Regions from separate parts of the Streptomyces showdoensis genome, predicted to be linked through region 1. Evidence: riboswitches for the same ligand, from Rfam matches in the RefSeq annotation. Region 1 holds a riboswitch; each other region holds the start of a gene.

What was found. A riboswitch is a leader RNA that binds a small molecule or an ion and turns the genes downstream of it on or off. The one in region 1 is predicted to bind cyclic di-AMP.
Region 2: it holds a riboswitch for cyclic di-AMP, as region 1 does, so the genes downstream of both, ABD981_RS19120 (M23 family metallopeptidase) here and ABD981_RS02375 (LysM peptidoglycan-binding domain-containing protein) in region 1, are expected to answer to the same signal.
Region 3: it holds a riboswitch for cyclic di-AMP, as region 1 does, so the genes downstream of both, ABD981_RS33775 (C40 family peptidase) here and ABD981_RS02375 (LysM peptidoglycan-binding domain-containing protein) in region 1, are expected to answer to the same signal.

What each region holds. Positions count from the first base shown of each region.
Region 1 covers NZ_BAAAXG010000004.1:77,633-82,927, reverse strand. The annotation lists gene ABD981_RS02390 (oxidoreductase) at 1-320, opposite strand, end outside; partial or broken gene ABD981_RS02385 (TetR/AcrR family transcriptional regulator) at 427-994, opposite strand; gene ABD981_RS02380 (DUF1304 domain-containing protein) at 991-1,353, opposite strand; gene ABD981_RS02375 (LysM peptidoglycan-binding domain-containing protein) at 1,443-2,384, opposite strand; cyclic di-AMP (ydaO/yuaA leader) riboswitch at 2,389-2,545, opposite strand; partial or broken gene ABD981_RS02370 (SpoIIE family protein phosphatase) at 2,931-5,019, shown strand; gene ABD981_RS02365 (SpoIIE family protein phosphatase) at 5,016-5,295, shown strand, end outside.
Region 2 covers NZ_BAAAXG010000026.1:1,399,329-1,404,623, forward strand. The annotation lists gene ABD981_RS19115 (aldo/keto reductase) at 1-119, opposite strand, end outside; gene ABD981_RS19120 (M23 family metallopeptidase) at 181-1,257, opposite strand; cyclic di-AMP (ydaO/yuaA leader) riboswitch at 1,269-1,415, opposite strand; partial or broken gene ABD981_RS19125 (PP2C family protein-serine/threonine phosphatase) at 1,595-2,885, opposite strand; gene ABD981_RS19130 (MFS transporter) at 2,989-4,260, opposite strand; gene ABD981_RS19135 (PLP-dependent cysteine synthase family protein) at 4,257-5,291, opposite strand.
Region 3 covers NZ_BAAAXG010000027.1:198,029-203,323, forward strand. The annotation lists gene ABD981_RS33755 (adenosylmethionine--8-amino-7-oxononanoate transaminase) at 1-39, opposite strand, end outside; gene bioB (biotin synthase BioB) at 32-1,288, opposite strand; gene ABD981_RS33765 (8-amino-7-oxononanoate synthase) at 1,431-2,651, shown strand; gene ABD981_RS33770 (ATP-binding protein) at 2,819-3,259, shown strand; gene ABD981_RS33775 (C40 family peptidase) at 3,447-3,923, opposite strand; cyclic di-AMP (ydaO/yuaA leader) riboswitch at 3,927-4,102, opposite strand; gene ABD981_RS33780 (hypothetical protein) at 4,443-4,748, opposite strand; gene ABD981_RS33785 (ATP-dependent Clp protease proteolytic subunit) at 4,756-5,295, opposite strand, start outside.

The DNA.
Region 1 (5,295 bases):
GGCAGGGCCATCACGCCGGCGTTGTTGACGAGCAGGTCGAGGCCCTCGTGCCGCTCGGACAGGGCGGTGGCGAAGTCCCGTACGGAGGAGAGGTCCCCCAGGTCGAGCGGCGCGAACGCGGCTTCGGCGTGCGGCACTTCGCCGCGCAGCCGGGCGAGGGCCGTCTCGCCGCGGGTGCGGTCGCGGCAGGCGAGGACGACGTGCGCCCCGGCACGTGCGAGTTCGCGGGCGGTGACGTATCCGATGCCGCTGTTGGCCCCGGTGACCACCGCGACGCGTCCCCGCTGGGAGGGGATGTCCTGCACGTTCCAGCCCGCCATCTTCGGGCGCTCCTTCCGGCCGTGGCGCCTCAGGGCACCGCCGCTACCGCGGGTGACGCATCTTAGGGGCACCGGGAGGGGCCCCACCCTTCGCCCCCGGCACCCCTCAGTCCAGAGGGGCCCGGTGCAGGGTGATCAGCAGTCCCCAGACCCGCTGCGCGATCTCGGCCGGGGGCGGCCCCGATGAGGCCGTGCAGCCAGTCGGCGAGTACGCCGGCGAAGGTCGCGGCCACCGCCGAGGCGATCAGGTCGGGTTCCGGTGCCCCGGCCAGGGCGCGCTCGGCCCGGCTCCGGGCGCGGAGCTCCTGGTGGAGCACGAGGCCGAGCGGACCGCTGCCGCCCGGGCGCAGCAGCTCCCGGTAGAGCCCGGCGTGCGCGGTGATCCGGTCGAAGAACTCGCGCAGCGCGGGGGGCGGGGAGGCCGGGTCGGGCGTGCCGCGCCAGGCGTGCAGGGCGTCGACGGCGTCGCGGACGATGTCGGCGCACGCGTCGGTCGCGAGCGCCTCCAGGTCGGCGTAATGGAGGTAGAACGTGGCACGGCCGACCCCCGCCCGCCGCACCAGCGCCGCGACGCTCACCTGCGCGAGCGGGCTGTCCGCGCACTCCTCGAGGAGCGCTCGGCGCAGCTTGGCCCTGGTCCGCTCGGCCCGCGGATCCGGCGGTGCGGTGCTCATCCGGCCAGCAGGACGGCACCGAGCGCGAGGGCCCCGGGGAGCGCCTGCGCCACCAGGATGCGGCGGTTGGCGGTGAAGCCGCCGTACAGCCCGGCGACCAGCACGCAGACCAGGAAGAAGACCTGGACCCGGAAGCCGGTCGGGTCCCCCGCGATCAGGCCCCAGACGAGGCCGGCCGCCAGGAAGCCGTTGTAGAGGCCCTGGTTCGCGGCGAGCGGGGCGGTGGCCCGGGCCATCGCGGGGTCGAAGCCGGAGAGTTTGCGTCCCGGCCCCTTCTCCCAGAGGAACATCTCCAGAACCATGATGTACGCGTGCAGCGCCGCCACCAGGCCGACCAGCACGTTCGCGACCGCATCCATGGCGCACCCCTTCCTCGAACTTTATGGACAGGTGTCCAGGTTACATGGACACCTGTCCATAAGGGAGCAGGGGGCGCGGCGCTCGGCCGTCAGTAGGCGCCGTTGACGTTGTCGATGGAGCCGTAGCGGGCGGCCGCGTAGTTGCAGGCGGCCGTGATGTTGGCGACCGGGTCGAACAGGTCGAAGGCCGTGCCGGGGACGTGGTAGGCCTGGAAGGTGGGCTCGATCACCTGGAGCAGGCCCTTGGAGGGGGTGCCGGCGAGGGCGTTGGAGTCCCAGTCGTTGACGGCCAGCGGGTTGCCCGAGGACTCGCGCATGACGTTGCGGTGGATGCCCTCGTACGTGCCCGGAATGCCGTTCCTGGCCATGATCGCGAGCGACTCGCGGATCCAGCCGTCCAGGTCGTTCGTGTACGAGACGGCCGAGGCCGCCGAAGACGCCGAGGAGACCGCGGGCGCCTGGGCCGCGGCCTGGACCACGGCCGGCTGGGCGGCCGGGCGGGACGCGACCGCCGGGAGCGCGGACCCGCCGCCCGCACCCGATCCGCTCACGGCGGCCGGACGCTCGCCGGCCTTGCCGGCCTTGGCGCCCTTGGCGCCCTTCGCGTCGATGGAGAGGTGCAGGCCGGGGCGGATGAGACCGGGGTCCGCGCCCACGGCGGCGCGGTTGTCTCGGTAGATCTTCTTCCAGCCGCCGCTCACGTGGTGCTTCTGGGCGATCTTCGACAGCGAGTCTCCGGCGACCACCGCATAGCGCACGACGCCGTTCGCCTTCACGGCCTGCGACGCCGCCGCCTTTTCGATCGCGACCGAATGCGCGGCCTGTACGGCCTGTACGGCGCGCACCGTCGGCGCGGCCTGTACGGCCTGTACGGCGCGCACCGTCGGCGCGGCCTGCGGGGCCTCGGCGGCGGCGCCCGTCGCGCCGGCGAGCGGCAGGGCGAGTGCGGCGCTGCCGGTGATGCCGACGACGGCCAGCCCGCGAGCGAGCGGAGTGTTCCCGGGGCGGCGGTGCTTACCGTTTCCACGCATGGCGATGTCCTCTCCTTCGCCTGCGAGGTGAGCTGTCGGGTTCGGGCAGGAGCTGCCCGGCCGCGCGGTGCGCGACTACACCCCGAGCCGCCCCGGAGACCGGGGCGGCGGCGAACCTGTGGGTCCCCCGCTCCTGCCGTGCGTATGGGTGAGTGCGGTGCCCGGGCGGCGGCAGGATTCGGCGTTCCGTCCGGATGACGGGTGACCGTAGGCGAATCCGAAGAGCCAGAACAAGGGCCTGATTCGCAAAAGCAAGCAGATCTTTTACGCGCCGGAAAGGGATCGAATACGGCGCCGTGATCCATCTCGTCAACTGTTCCGCCGGGGCACGCACATGACGCCGCGACAGCATCCCCGGGATAGGGGGTGCCGTGACTCAGATCACCGGCGAACACTTAATCCGACATGTCCGGATCTGATTTATTTGCGGTTTCCGTCATCGCCGTTTTCGCGCCCTTCATGCGCTGCCCGACCTTCACGACTGGCGGTCCGCTTCCGTGGCGGGATGATGGAGGGGCTGTGGGGTGGAGGAGGGACACGGTCTGGATGAGCGCGGCGGCCTTCCCCGCCGGCCCGGACCCGGCGGCCGGCGATCTCGCCCTGGAGCCGGGCGGGCTCCTCGACGTGCTCGGGGTGGCCGCCGTCATCCTCGACGACCAGGGCCGGATCGTCCTGTGGAGCCCGCAGGCGGAGGTGCTCTTCGGCTACCCCGCGGCCGAGGTCCTCGGGCGGCAGGCCGTGGCACTGCTGGTGGAGGAGCGGCACAGGGAGCAGGTGAACGCGCTGGTCGGCCGCGTGGTGGCGGGCGACGGGCCGGGAGCCGGGGTCTTCCCCGTACGGCACAAGGACGGCCGCACGATCCTGGTGGAGTTCCGCAACACGCGGCTCCAGGACGAGCGGGGGCGGCCCTACGCCCTGGGCCTCGCCTCGGACCGGGCCGCGGTCCGGCGGGTGGAGCGGAACCTGACCCTGTCCTCGCTCCTGGTCGGCCACTCGCCGCTCGGCCTGGCCGTGCTCGACCACGATCTCCGCTTCGTCCTGGTCAACCCGGCGCTGGAGCGGATCGACGGCCTGCCCGCCGCCGACCACCTGGGGCGCACGGTCCGGGAGGCCGTGGCGACGCCGGACGCGGAAGCGCTGGAGACGGCTCTCGGGGAGGTGCTGGAGACGGGCGAGCCCGTCCTCTCCCGGAGCGTACGGGGCGTGGCCGGCCCGGACGGCGAGGAGCGGGTGTGGTCGGTCTCCCTCTACCGGCTGGAGACGCCCGAGCGGCGGATCATGGGGGGTCGCCGCCGCGGTCACGGACATCACCGAGCAGCACAACGCGGCCCGGACGGCCGCCCGGGCCAGACGCCGCCTCGCGGTGATCGCGGCCGCCTCGGAGCGGGTGGGCACCACGCTCGACCTGGACCTCACCGCCCACGAGCTGGCGGACCTGGTGGTCCCGGAGTTCGCCGACATCGCGGCCGTCGACGTCCTGGAGGACATCCTGACGCAGCCGGGTCCCACCCGGACCTCGGGTCCGGCCGTGTTCCGCGCGCTCGCGGTGAAGGCCGCGTACCCCACCCCGGCGCAGGAGGCCGCCGACCCGGTCGGCGAGCCGGCCCGGTACGGCGCCGAGCGCCTGGTCACCCTCTGTGCCCGGACCGGGCGCCCGGTCCTCGTGCGGCAGGTCACCGACGGCGACCTGCCCCGGATCGCCAGCGGGGAGGCCACCGCCGCGCTGCTGCGGCGGGCGGGCATCCACTCGTACCTCGCCGTGCCCCTGCGGGCCCGCGGGGTCGTCCTGGGGGTGCTGGACCTGAAGCGGGCCCGCAACCCGGTGCCGTTCGACGAGGACGACGTCCTGCTGGCCGGGGAGCTGGCCGCCCGCGCGGCGGTCGCCATCGACAACGCCCGCTGGTACCGCCACCAGAGCCAGGCCGCCCTCGCCCTCCAGCGCCATCTGCTGCCGCACGGACCGCCACGGCTCAACGGCCTCGACGTCGCCTACCGCTATCAGCCCGCGTCCGAGTCGGTCGAGGTCGGCGGCGACTGGTTCGACGCGATCCCGCTCCCCGACGGGAAGACCGCGCTGGTCGTGGGTGACGTCATGGGCAGCGGCATCAACGCGGCCGCGACCATGGGGCAGTTCCGCACCGCCGCCCGCACCCTCGCCGCGCTCGGACTCGCGCCCTCCGTGGTCCTGGAACACCTGGACCGCACCGCCGCCGACCTGGACGACGCGATGGCCACCTGTGTGTGCGCCGTGTACGACCCGTACAGCGGCAGCTGCCGCGTCGCGAACGCCGGCCACCCGCCGCCCGTGCACGTCGCCGCCGGCCGGACGCCCCGGCTGCTCGAACTCTCCGAGGGCGCGCCGCTGGGCGTCGGCGGCGTGCCCTTCGAGACGCAGGAGATCCCGTTCGGGGCGGGCGACGACCTGGTCCTGTACACCGACGGCCTGGTCGAGACCCGGGACCAGGACATCGACGTACGGCTCGCCGCCCTCACCGACCTGCTGGACCGTCCCCCGCAGCCCCTGGAGCAGACCTGCGACCTGCTGCTCGGCGCGCTGCGGGGGGCCGACGACCACGACGACGTCGCGCTGCTGATCGCCCGGGCCCGGGCGACGCGCGGGGAGGGGGCACCGTGAGCGACGCGCTCCTGCCCGACGACGGCCTGCCGCCCTTCACCGAGGACGGTGCCGCCGCGCTGATCGACAGCCGGGGCCGGATCGACGGCTGGACCCCGGAGGCCGGGGCCCTGCTCGGCCGGTCCGCCGCCGCGGTGGTCGGCACGTCGGCGCGCTCGCTGCTCGCGGAACCCGCGGCCTGGCCCGGGCTCGTCGCGGCGTACGCGCGGGGCGCCCGGCGCGGGGACGCGGTGCTGCGCACCGGCCAGGGCGCGGAACTGCCCGTGGTCTTCCAGG
Region 2 (5,295 bases), on a different contig from region 1:
TAGGCGTCGAGCACGGCGAAGGACTGCGCCTCGTCGGCGCTCCAGCCGAAGACGTTGCCGCCGAGGGCGAGCGGGAAGACGTGCAGGTCGGAAGAGCCCAGCTTGCGGAGAGAGGTCATGGAGTGGTCAACCCCCCGCGCGGCCGGGCCTATTCCGCTTCCCCCGCGGGACGGCCGGCCGTCAGACGCCGAGCCCCTTCGACCGCAGCCAGCCCGCCGGGTCGACGCCGTCGCCGGACGGGGTGTGGACCTCCAGGTGGAGGTGGGGACCGGTGACGTTGCCGGTGGCGCCGACCCGGCCGATGGTCTCGCCGGTACCGACGGACTGGCCCGCGCCGACCGTCATCGAGGACAGGTGGCAGTACCAGATCTCGGTGCCGTCCTCGAGCTCCAGGACGATCCGGTAGCCGTACGAGCCGGACCAGCCGGCCGACTTCACGGTGCCGCTGTGCACGGCCTTGACCGGGGTGCCGGTGGGCGCGGCGAAGTCCAGGCCCGTGTGGTAGCCGGAGGACCACATCGAGCCGGCCTGGCCGTAGGTGGAGGTGATCGTGTACGAGGAGGTGGGCAGCGCGTAGCTGGCGGCCAGCTTGGCCAGGCGCTCGGCCTCGGCCTTCGCGGCGGCCTCCGCCTCGGCCTTCTTCTTCGCCTCGGCCGCCGCCTTCTCCGCCGCCTCGGCCTTGGCCGCGGCTTCCGCCGCCGCCTTCTCGGCGGCGGCCTTCTGCGCCGCCTCCTTCTCCGCGGCGTCCGCGGCGGCCTGCTGCTGCTCGGCCTGCTGGAGGATGCGGGCGCGCAGCGCCTCGCCGGCGTCGGCCTGCTGCTTCGTCCCGGCGGGGGCGTCGGCGGAGCTCGCGTCGGCGGGCGTGGTGTAGGTGAGGGCGGTGAGCGGCTGCGGGTTGTTCGTGACCCCGGTGCTCTCGCCAGAGCTCTTCTCGGAGCCGCCGATCAGGTCGCCGATGCCGGGCAGCGCGGAGGCGTCGGGCAGGTCGAGGTCCGGCAGGGCTATCGCGACCGGGGGCTTCTCCTGGGCGGTGGCCAGGCCGCCGGCACCGACGGCGGCGATGACGCCGACCCCGAGGACGGTGGAGGAGCGGGCGAAGTTGGAGCGCTGCTTGACGACCCGGTGCCGGCCGCCGGAGCGGCTCTGGGCCCGCAGCGAGTCCTCGGTGGGGTTCCATTCCTCCCCGCCCGTGCCCGCGGGGCCGTAGGCACCGAAAGAGTCGAAGGGGGCTTCGGGAGCAGGGGTGTCGGACGCCACGGAGGCGCTCTCCTTTCCTTCCTTCTCGCCTACCGGGTTAGCTGACGGGTTCGGAGCAGGAAGGTCTCCTACGGGTGTGCCGCACGGGTGCGACGTGGCCCGATTCACCCCAAGTGGTGGTTCCCCGGTTCCCTTGCGGAATTCGGCGCGCGCGCACGGTGCCGTCTCTTGCGACGGCTGGGACGACCGCGCTGCGTTATCGAACGTTAATAGACACGGGCTCCCGATTCCAAGCCGTCCCCCTTGATCGTTAGCGCAATTGAGAGGGAATGGCCCGAGTTGACCCCCGGTCAGACGGGATCTGCGCCACACCCCCGATCTGACGGTGTATCAATTGTTATCGGAGTGACACCCCCCGACTACGTCCCGTCACCGTCCCCCGGCGGCGCCCCCCCGGCGGCACCACCGGCATCGTCCGCCGCCGCTCCGGCTGCCCCGCCGCCGGACGGCTCACCGCCAGCAGCGCCATGTCGTCCGTCGAGCCCCCGCCCGTGTGCCGGCGCACGTCCGCGACCAACGCGTCCAGCAGCTCCTCGGGACCGGGGAAGAGCCGCCCCGCGAGCCGCTCGGCCGGATCGTAGAAGACCCCCCCGCGCGTCCCGGGCCTCCGAGAGGCCGTCCGTGTAGAACAGCAGCGTCGCGCCCGCCGGATACGGCGTCTCGTCCGCCCGGTCGGGCCACACGGCCAGCTCCCCCATCCCCAGCGGCAGCGCCGCCTCGCTCGGCTGCAGCCGGCCGAGCCCCCCGTCCCCGTACAGCAGCAGCGGCTCGGGATGCCCCCGGTTCACGACCCGCACGACCCCACCGGCACCGCCTTCGCCACTGGAGCCGCCCTCGCCGCCGTCGCCCTCGCCGCCGTCGCCGTCGTCGTCGCGCCGGATCTCCGCGAGGACCGCCGTAGTGAACCCCTCGAAGGCGTCGAGCCCGGCCCGCCGCGTGCCCTCGCGGTCCAGCGCCCGCTCCAGGCGCTCCGCCACGCCCTCCAGCGTCGGCTCCTGCTCGGCCGCCTCGCGGAAGGCGCCGATGACCACCGCCACGGCCTCCACCGCGTCGAGCCCCTTGCCCCGCACGTCGCCGACGACCAGCCGTACCCCGTACGGGGTGTCCTGGACGGCGAACAGGTCGCCGCCGATGAACGCGTCGGCCTGCGCCGCCTCGTACCGCGCCGCGATCTGCAGCCCGCCGATCCGTTCGGCCGGCGTCGGCAGCACGGCCTTCTGCGCCGTCTCCGCGATCACCCGCGCCGAGGCGAGCCGCTCGCCGCTGCGCCGCACCACCCGGTTGATCAGCATCGCCAGCGCCGAGACGGTGAGGACGGTCAGCGTCTCGGTGAGCGAGGAGATGTGGTCGGTCGTGCCGTTGTAGGCGTGCAGACCGACGCTGGCGAGGACCGCGGCGATGCCCGTCAGGAGCGTCGTCAGCGTGGAGAAGAACGGGGCGGCGATCAGCGGCGCCGCCGAGAACAGCGGCGCCGCGGTGTACTCCGGCGGTGTCGCCAGGTCGAAGCAGACACCGCCCACGATGATCAGCGGGGGAAGGGCGCGGATGACCCGGCGGGCGACGGGGTACGGCCCGCGGCCGTCGCCGCCCCCGCCACCGGGCCCGTGCCGCACCGCCACTCGCGCCACCGCTGCTCTCCCGCCTGGACCTGGGCCCGACCGGACCCGGCCCGTCCGGACCCGGGCCCGCCCCGAGGGCGACGGGAGGACCCGCGCCCTCCCCAGGGTGCGGTCAGCCGGTGCCCGTCGGCGACTCCCGCGCGGCCGACTGGCGTACGGCGGGACGGACCGCGAGCCGCCCGCCCCGGGCCAGCGCCGCCATGGCCGCCGCGCAGCCGAGGCCGACCGCGCACAGCGTCAGCCAGGGCACCGCCGACCAGCCGGTGAGGTCGAGCAGGACGCCCGTCCCCAGGTTCCCCAGGGTGATGCCGATCCCGCAGACGGTGTTGTAGAGCCCGTAGTGGGTCGCGACCCAGCGGTTCTCGGAGAGCGCGACGACGGTGTCCATCTCGAACGGGTAGAGCACCGCGTTCGCCGCCGCGAGCAGCGCCGCGCACAGCAGCAGCCCCGGCAGCGACCGCCCGCCGCCGAGCAGCGCCGGCGGCAGGAACGCCACGCCCATCAGCCCCAGCCCGAGCACCAGACACCGCTCCCGGCTGAGCCGCCGCTTGCACCAGGCGGTGATCCGCAGCTGTCCGACGAGCGCCACCAGCGCCGACACCACGAAGAGCACCGTCGTCACGGTGGTGCTGTCCGCGGCGAGCGGCAGCGCCAGGTAGACCTGGAAGGACAGCACGTACGAGCCGGTCATCGCCAGCGAGAACAGCCAGAACACCCGGTTGGCGAGCACGGTCCGGAACTGCCCGCGCTCCCGCCCGTCCGCCGCTGCCGCCGGCACCGTCGCCTCCTTCCGCACCGGCAGGTGCCGCAGCTGGACGAGGGTGAGCCCGGCGAACAGCACCGCCGCCACCACACAGGTCAGCCGGAACGACACCCCGGTCAGGGCCACCCCGACCAGCGGCCCGAGCAGGATGCCCGCCTGGTAGTACGTGTTGAACAGCGCGAACGCCTCCACGCGCCGCTCGCCCGCCTCCGCCGCCAGATAGGCCCGCACCGCCGGGTTGAACAGCGCCCCCGCCAGGCCGGTCGCCAGCGAGGCGGCGATCAGCATCGGCAGCGACTGCGCGAAGGCCAGCGCCCCGAACCCGACCGTCCGCAGCGCGCACCCGGCCACGATCAGCGGCTTGAAGCCGAGCCGGTCGGCGAGCGCCCCGCCGACCAGGAACATGCCCTGCTGGGACAGGTTCCGCGCGCCGAGGACCAGACCGACCGCCCAGGCCGCCATGCCCAGGCCGTCGGCCAGGTGGGCGGCCAGGTACGGCATCAGCATGTAGAAGCCGAGGTTGATGGTGAGCTGGTTGAGGAAGAGCAGCCGCACCGCCGGGTCGAAGCTGCGGCTCTGCTTCCAGATCCCTCCCGGGGAGGGCGCGGTCGTCGTGCTCAACGGACCCGCTCCGCCCGCTCCAGCACCCGGCGGGTCCAGCCGCTGACCGGCTCGCCCTCGGCGTACCCGGCGGGGTCCTCCCGCACGGGACCGTCGAGCAGCCCGTGCTTCGCGCAGAACTCGTCGTTGAAGACGGTGTCGAAGTAGCGCTGCGGCCCGTCCGGGAAGACCGCCGCGATCCGGGTGCCGCGCGGCCGGGTGCGGGCCAGCCAGCCCGCGACCAGCGCGACCGCGCCCACGCTCCAGCCGCCGGTGGCGAACTGCCGGGACGCGAGCCGCCGGGCGGCCCGTACCGCCTCCGCGGGGGCCACCCAGTGGATCTCGTCGAAGGCCTCGTGGTCGACGTTGCCCGGGTGGATGGACGAGCCGAGCCCGCGCATCAGCCGCTCGCCGGCCGGGAGGCCGAAGACGGTGGAGTTGATGGAGTCCACCCCGACCAGTTCGAGCGCGGGGCTGGTGGTGGCGCGCAGCGCGCGGGAGATGCCGGCCGAGTGGCCGCCGGTGCCGACCGCGCAGACCAGCACGTCGACCCGGTCCAGCTGCTCGCCGAGCTCGGCGGCGAGCCCGCCGTAGGCCTGCGGGTTGTCGGGGTTGCCGTACTGGTTGGGCCACCAGGCCCCGTCGAGGGCGAGCAGCAGCTCGGCGACCCGGTCCATCCGGGCCTGCTGCCAGCCGCCGTGCGGGCTGGGTTCGGGCACCACGTGCACGTGGGCGCCGTGCGCGGTGAGCATCCGCTCGACGATCGGTTCGAGACCGGGGTCGGTGACGACGTGGACGGGGTGGCCGTGCAGGATCCCGGCGAGCGCGAGCCCGAGACCCAGGGTCCCGGAGGTCGACTCGACGATGGGGGCGCCCGGCCGCAGCTCCCCGCGGCGGCGGGCCTGCTCGACCATGTGGAGGGCGGCGCGGTCCTTGATGCCGCCGAAGTTGAAGCCTTCGAGCTTGGCCCAGTAGCCGTCGTCCATCCACAGGACGGGGGTGTTGCCGACGGTCTGCCGGGCGACGGAGAGCAGGTTGGCGGGATTGCTCATGGGG
Region 3 (5,295 bases), on a different contig from region 1:
GTGCGCCCGGTCCAGGGCCAGCAGTTCGTCGTTACGCATTCGGCGCGAGGTCCGTACCGGCGCCGCGGCGGCGCACCGCCACCAGGTCCGTCCTGGCCTCGGAAGCCGAGGGAGCCGCGGGAGCCGCAGGGGCCGAGGCCGCCGCGGGCTCCGCGGGCTGCTCGGACACCGCGCCGCCGCACGGACCGCAGCCGCCGCCCGCCTCCGCGTGGGAGCCGCAGCCCCCGCCACCGGCCGACGCGTGGGAGCCGCAGCCCCCGCCACCGGCCGCCGCGAGCGCGTCCGCACGGTGCGCCGGGAGCGTCGTCGTGCCCGCGCCCTCCACCTCGAAACCGGCGTCCGCGATCATGTCGAGGTCGGCCTGGCCGGCCTGGCCCTCGCTGGTCAGGTAGTCGCCGAGGAAGATCGAGTTGGCGATGTTCAGGGCCAGCGGCTGCATCGTCCGCAGGTGGACCTCGCGGCCGCCCGCGATCCGCACCTCGACGTCCGGGCAGACGAACCGGACCATCGCGAGGATCCGCAGGCAGCGCTGCGGGGTGAGGTTCCACTCCTTGGCGAGCGGGGTGCCCTCGAAGGGGATGAGGAAGTTGACCGGGACCGAGTCCGAGTCGAGCTCGCGCAGCGCGAAGACCACGTCGACCAGGTCCTCGTCGGTCTCGCCCATGCCCGCGATCAGGCCCGAGCACGCGGACAGGCCCGCCGCGTGCGCCTTCTGCACGGTGTCCACCCGGTCCGCGTAGGTGTGGGTGGAGGTGATCTCCCCGTACGTCGCCTCGGACGTGTTCAGGTTGTGGTTGTACGCGTCGGCGCCGGCCTCCCGCAGCCGCTCCGCCTGGCCGTCCGAGAGCAGACCGAGGCAGGCGCAGACCTCCACGCCCTCGTTCTCCTCCTTGATGGCCTCGATGGTCCGCCCGACCCGCTCGACGTCACGGTCCGTCGGTCCGCGGCCGCTCGCCACCAGGCAGACCCGCTTCGCGCCGCCGGCGACCCCGGCGGCCGCCGCCGCGGAGGCCTCGTCGGGCTTCAGCCACGTGTACTTGAGGATCCCCGCCGTGGAGCCGAGGCGCTGCGAACAGTACGAGCAGTCCTCGGGGCACAGGCCGGACTTCAGGTTCACCAGATAGTTGAGCTTCACCCGCCGCCCGAACCACTGACGGCGCACCTTGCCGGCAGCGGCCACCACATCGAGCAGGTCGTCGTCGGAGGTCGCCAGTACGGCGAGCGCTTCTTCACGGGTCGGCGACTCGCGCCGCAGCCCCTTGTCCACCAGCGTGTTCAGCAGGTCCATAAGCGCTGATCCTGGCGTACCGCACGCCCCTCGGCCAAGGAGGAACTGAACAAACGACCCCGTTTGAGGTGTGTGTATGGCCACACCCTGACCTCGGCCCGGGACGGTTAGGGTCTGTGCGCTGCCTACAAAAGGATCCGCCATGCCGCCGTACGCCGAGGACCCGCAGGACCCGAGCGCGGGGCGGGACCCGCGCGAGGCCGCTTTCGACTGGACCGACACCGCGGCACGGCAGCGCGAGCGGGCGGGCCTGGTGCGCACCCTGCGCCCCCGGGCGGCCGAGTCCGACCTGCTCGACCTCGCGGGCAACGACTACCTGGGCCTGACCCGACGCCCGGAGATCACCGAGGCGGCGGCCGGGGCGGCCCGCCGCTGGGGCGCGGGCGCCACGGGCTCGCGGCTGGTCACCGGCTCCACCCGGCTGCACGCCCGGCTGGAACGCGAACTCGCCGAGTTCGGCGGCTTCGAGGCGGCACTCGTCTTCTCCTCCGGTTACACCGCCAACCTCGCCGCGCTCACCGCGCTCTCCGTGCCGGACGGCCTGATCGTCTCCGACGCGGGCAACCACGCCTCCCTCGTGGACGGCTGCCGACTGGCGCGCGCCGAGACGGCCGTGGTCCCGCACACCGACCCGGAGGCCGTCGCCAAGACCCTCGCCGCCCACCCGGGCCGCCGGGCGCTGGCCGTCAGCGACTCCGTCTTCTCCGTGGACGGCGACCGGGCCCCGCTCGCCGAACTCGCCGCGGTCTGCCGGGCGCACGGCGCGGGCCTGGTCGTCGACGACGCCCACGGCTTCGGCGTGCTGGGCGAGGGCGGGCGCGGCGCGCTCCACGAGGCGGGACTCGCCGGCGCCCCGGACGTCGTCGCCACCCTCACCCTCTCCAAGTCGCTGGGCAGCCAGGGCGGCGCGGTCCTCGGACCGGCCCGGGTGATCGAGCACCTGGTCAACGCGGCCCGCACCTTCATCTTCGACACCGGACTCGCCCCGGCCGCCGTGGGCGGCGCGCTGGCGAGCCTGCGTCTGATCGCGGCCGAACCGGGCCTGGCGGCCCGGGCCCGTGCCGTGGCGGCCCGCCTGCACCGGCTGCTCACCGAGGCCGGGCTGACCGCCGCCCGCCCCGACGCGGCCGTGGTCTCGGTCCGCGCCCCGGGCCCGCAGGAGGCGCTGCGCTGGGCGGCGGACTGCCGTGAACGGGGTCTGGGCGTCGGCTGCTTCCGGCCGCCGTCGGTCCCGGACGGCATCTCCCGCCTCCGGCTGACCGCCCGGGCGGACCTCACGGACGCGCAGATCGAGCGGGCCGTGGAGACCATCGTCCGGACGGCTCCGGACGGGGCGGCGGAGAGGGAGCCCGACGCGGGCTGACCGCGGGTCACGCGCGGTTGTCCGGTCGCCCGTCGCACCGTTCACTGCTTCGGGCGACAGATATCCGCATATCTTGGTGGATCGCCACCCAGGGCGGCACGATCGGTGGCAGTCTGGCGCGCAGCGCAAACCGGGGCTCGGCCCGGTGGGAAAGGGACGGCGTCGCCATGGCAGATCACCAGGAAGCAACCGTCACGCTGCCGAGCGATCCGGCCTCGGTAGCGGCCGCCCGGCGGTACGTCGCCGAGGTCCTCGGGTCCTGGGGGCTCGACGACATCGACGAGGGCGACGACATCGCGGACACGGTGCGGCTGATCGTCTCCGAACTGGCGACCAACGCCGTCCAGCACACCTTCGGCCAGTCGCCGACCTTCACGGTCGACGTGCGCCTGGAGCGCGACGAGCAGTTGCGCATCGGGGTGACTGACAGCCACCCGCGCTGGCCGCGGCGGCTGCCCGCCGCCGTGCAGCAGGACAACGGGCGCGGCATGGTGATCATCCGCTATCTGGCCGCCGAGGCGGGCGGGCGGCTCTCCGTGACGCCCACGGAGGAGGGCGGCAAGACGGTCTGGATCCGACTGCCCTGGCCGGCGGCGCACGCCGCCTAGGCTTCTCGGCCCAGCGGCGGTCCGTGCGGTCGCGGGGGTCGCGCCCGGGCGGGAGGAGGGGCCGGCGGCGCCACCGGACGCTCCTCCCGCACCGTCGTGCATCACGTCGGTACTTCACACTTCGTACATCGGCGCATCAGCGCATCGGCTGATCAGGCCGACGAGCCCGTGCGGCGGGGTCCGCTCGTCAGCGGACGCGGCCGTAGGAGATCTTCGAGCTCCAGATCTTGTCGAGCTTCACCCATGAGCCGGTCTTCGGCGAGTGCCAGATCTTGTTGTTACCCGCGTAGATTCCGACGTGGTACACCCTTCCGCCGGAATGGAAGAAGACCAGGTCCCCCTTCTGTCGGCCGGCCGCCGAGATGTGCCGGGTCTTGTTGTACTGCTGCTGCGCGGTGCGGGGCAGCGTCTTGCCCGCCTTCTTGTACGAGTAGAGCGTGAGTCCCGAGCAGTCGAACCGGCTCGGTCCCGTGGCTCCGTACCTGTAGGGCGATCCCTTCTTCGAGGCGGCGACGTTCAAGGCCGTGTTGGCGTAGGACGTCGCGGCCTGGGCCTCCGGCGCCGCTCCTGGGGCGAGCAGCGTGCCGCCGACGGCGGCGAGGGTGAGAGCCGAGACGGCTCCGGCCCGGGACAGCAGGGACGGGACATGAATCTGCGCAGTCATGCGCAACCCTTCGTCAGCCGCCTGTGAAGGATGACCTGTCGGGTTCGGGCAGGCGAAGATGCCCGGCCGCGGCTGCGGCTTCACCCCGAGGAACGTCCCGTACTGCTCGCGAACGTCCCGTACTGCTCGGGTCCTCCACTCCTGCCGATCCACTCCTGTCGACCAGACGTCCGGGACGGCGGCAGGACTCGGCGTCCGCCCGGACCGCCCCGCCGTGGGTGGCGGGGGCTTGTCGTCGACGAGGATCTTGACCCACGGACAGGGCGAAATCCGAGCTGAAACGGCGATATGTGAGGCTCCTCACGACTGATCCATACGGGTGGACAGTCTCGTTTCTCGATCTTCGGAGGTTTGGCCGATGAGCCCCGCACCTGCGACGGAACGCCCGATTCCGCCAGATGCGTACTCCTGTTGCGCAACTCGTCCGGGTTCTATGTCGATACGTCGACTACGCCGAACGAGGGAGTGATTCTGCGCTTTCCGTGCCCCGGGTGGACCTCGACACGACACGCCGGAGTGTCAACTCGCGGGCTCTTCGGGGACGGTGACCCGGCCGGCCCGTCGCTCTCCGTCCAACACCCGTAACGCGCGCGCCAATGTGTCGGCGTGGACCTCGCTCTCGCCCCGCATATGCATGAGCGTCAGGGCGTCGCGCAGCGCCGTCGCCCGCCCCACCAGCGCTTGAGCGGCGCGCAGGGCCCCATAGGTATGCGTGGATCTGGATGGATTGATCCGCCCCAGGAGGTCCACGACTTCGAGGTACGTGTCGACGAACTCGCCCTCGGCGCGGGTCAGTGCGGGGAGCGGCGGCAGCTCCGGGACCATCGCGGGATCACCCCTCCCCGGCGCCGGTCGAGTGGGCGCGGGTCTGAACCACGTGGTCCACCAGGCCGTACGCCAGCGCGGCCGGCGCGTCCAGGACGGTGGTCCGGTCCAGATCGGCGCCGGTCCGCTCGCGGCTCTGTCCGGTGTGCTCGGCGAGCAGGCCGACGACCAGCTCGCGCTGGCGCAGCAATTCCCGGGCGTGGATGTCCAGATCGCTCGGCTGCCCCTGCAACGGTTCGTCCATGGTGGGCTCCTGGAGGACGATCCGGGCCCCCGGGAGCGCCAGCCGCCGCCCCGGCGAGCCGGCCGCGAGCAGGACGGCGGCGGGCCCGACGGCCTGGCCGAGGCAGGTGGTCTCCACCTCGCAGGAGAGTGTCCGCATCGTGTCGTAGACCGAGGTCATGGCGCTGATCGAACCGCCGGGGGAGTTGATGTAGAGGGAGAGCGGCTGCCCGGGGGACGCGTGGTCCAGGTACAGGAACTGGGCGATGGCGTCGTTGGCCGAGGTCTCGTCGATCGGCGTGCCGAGGAAGACGATGCGTCCTTC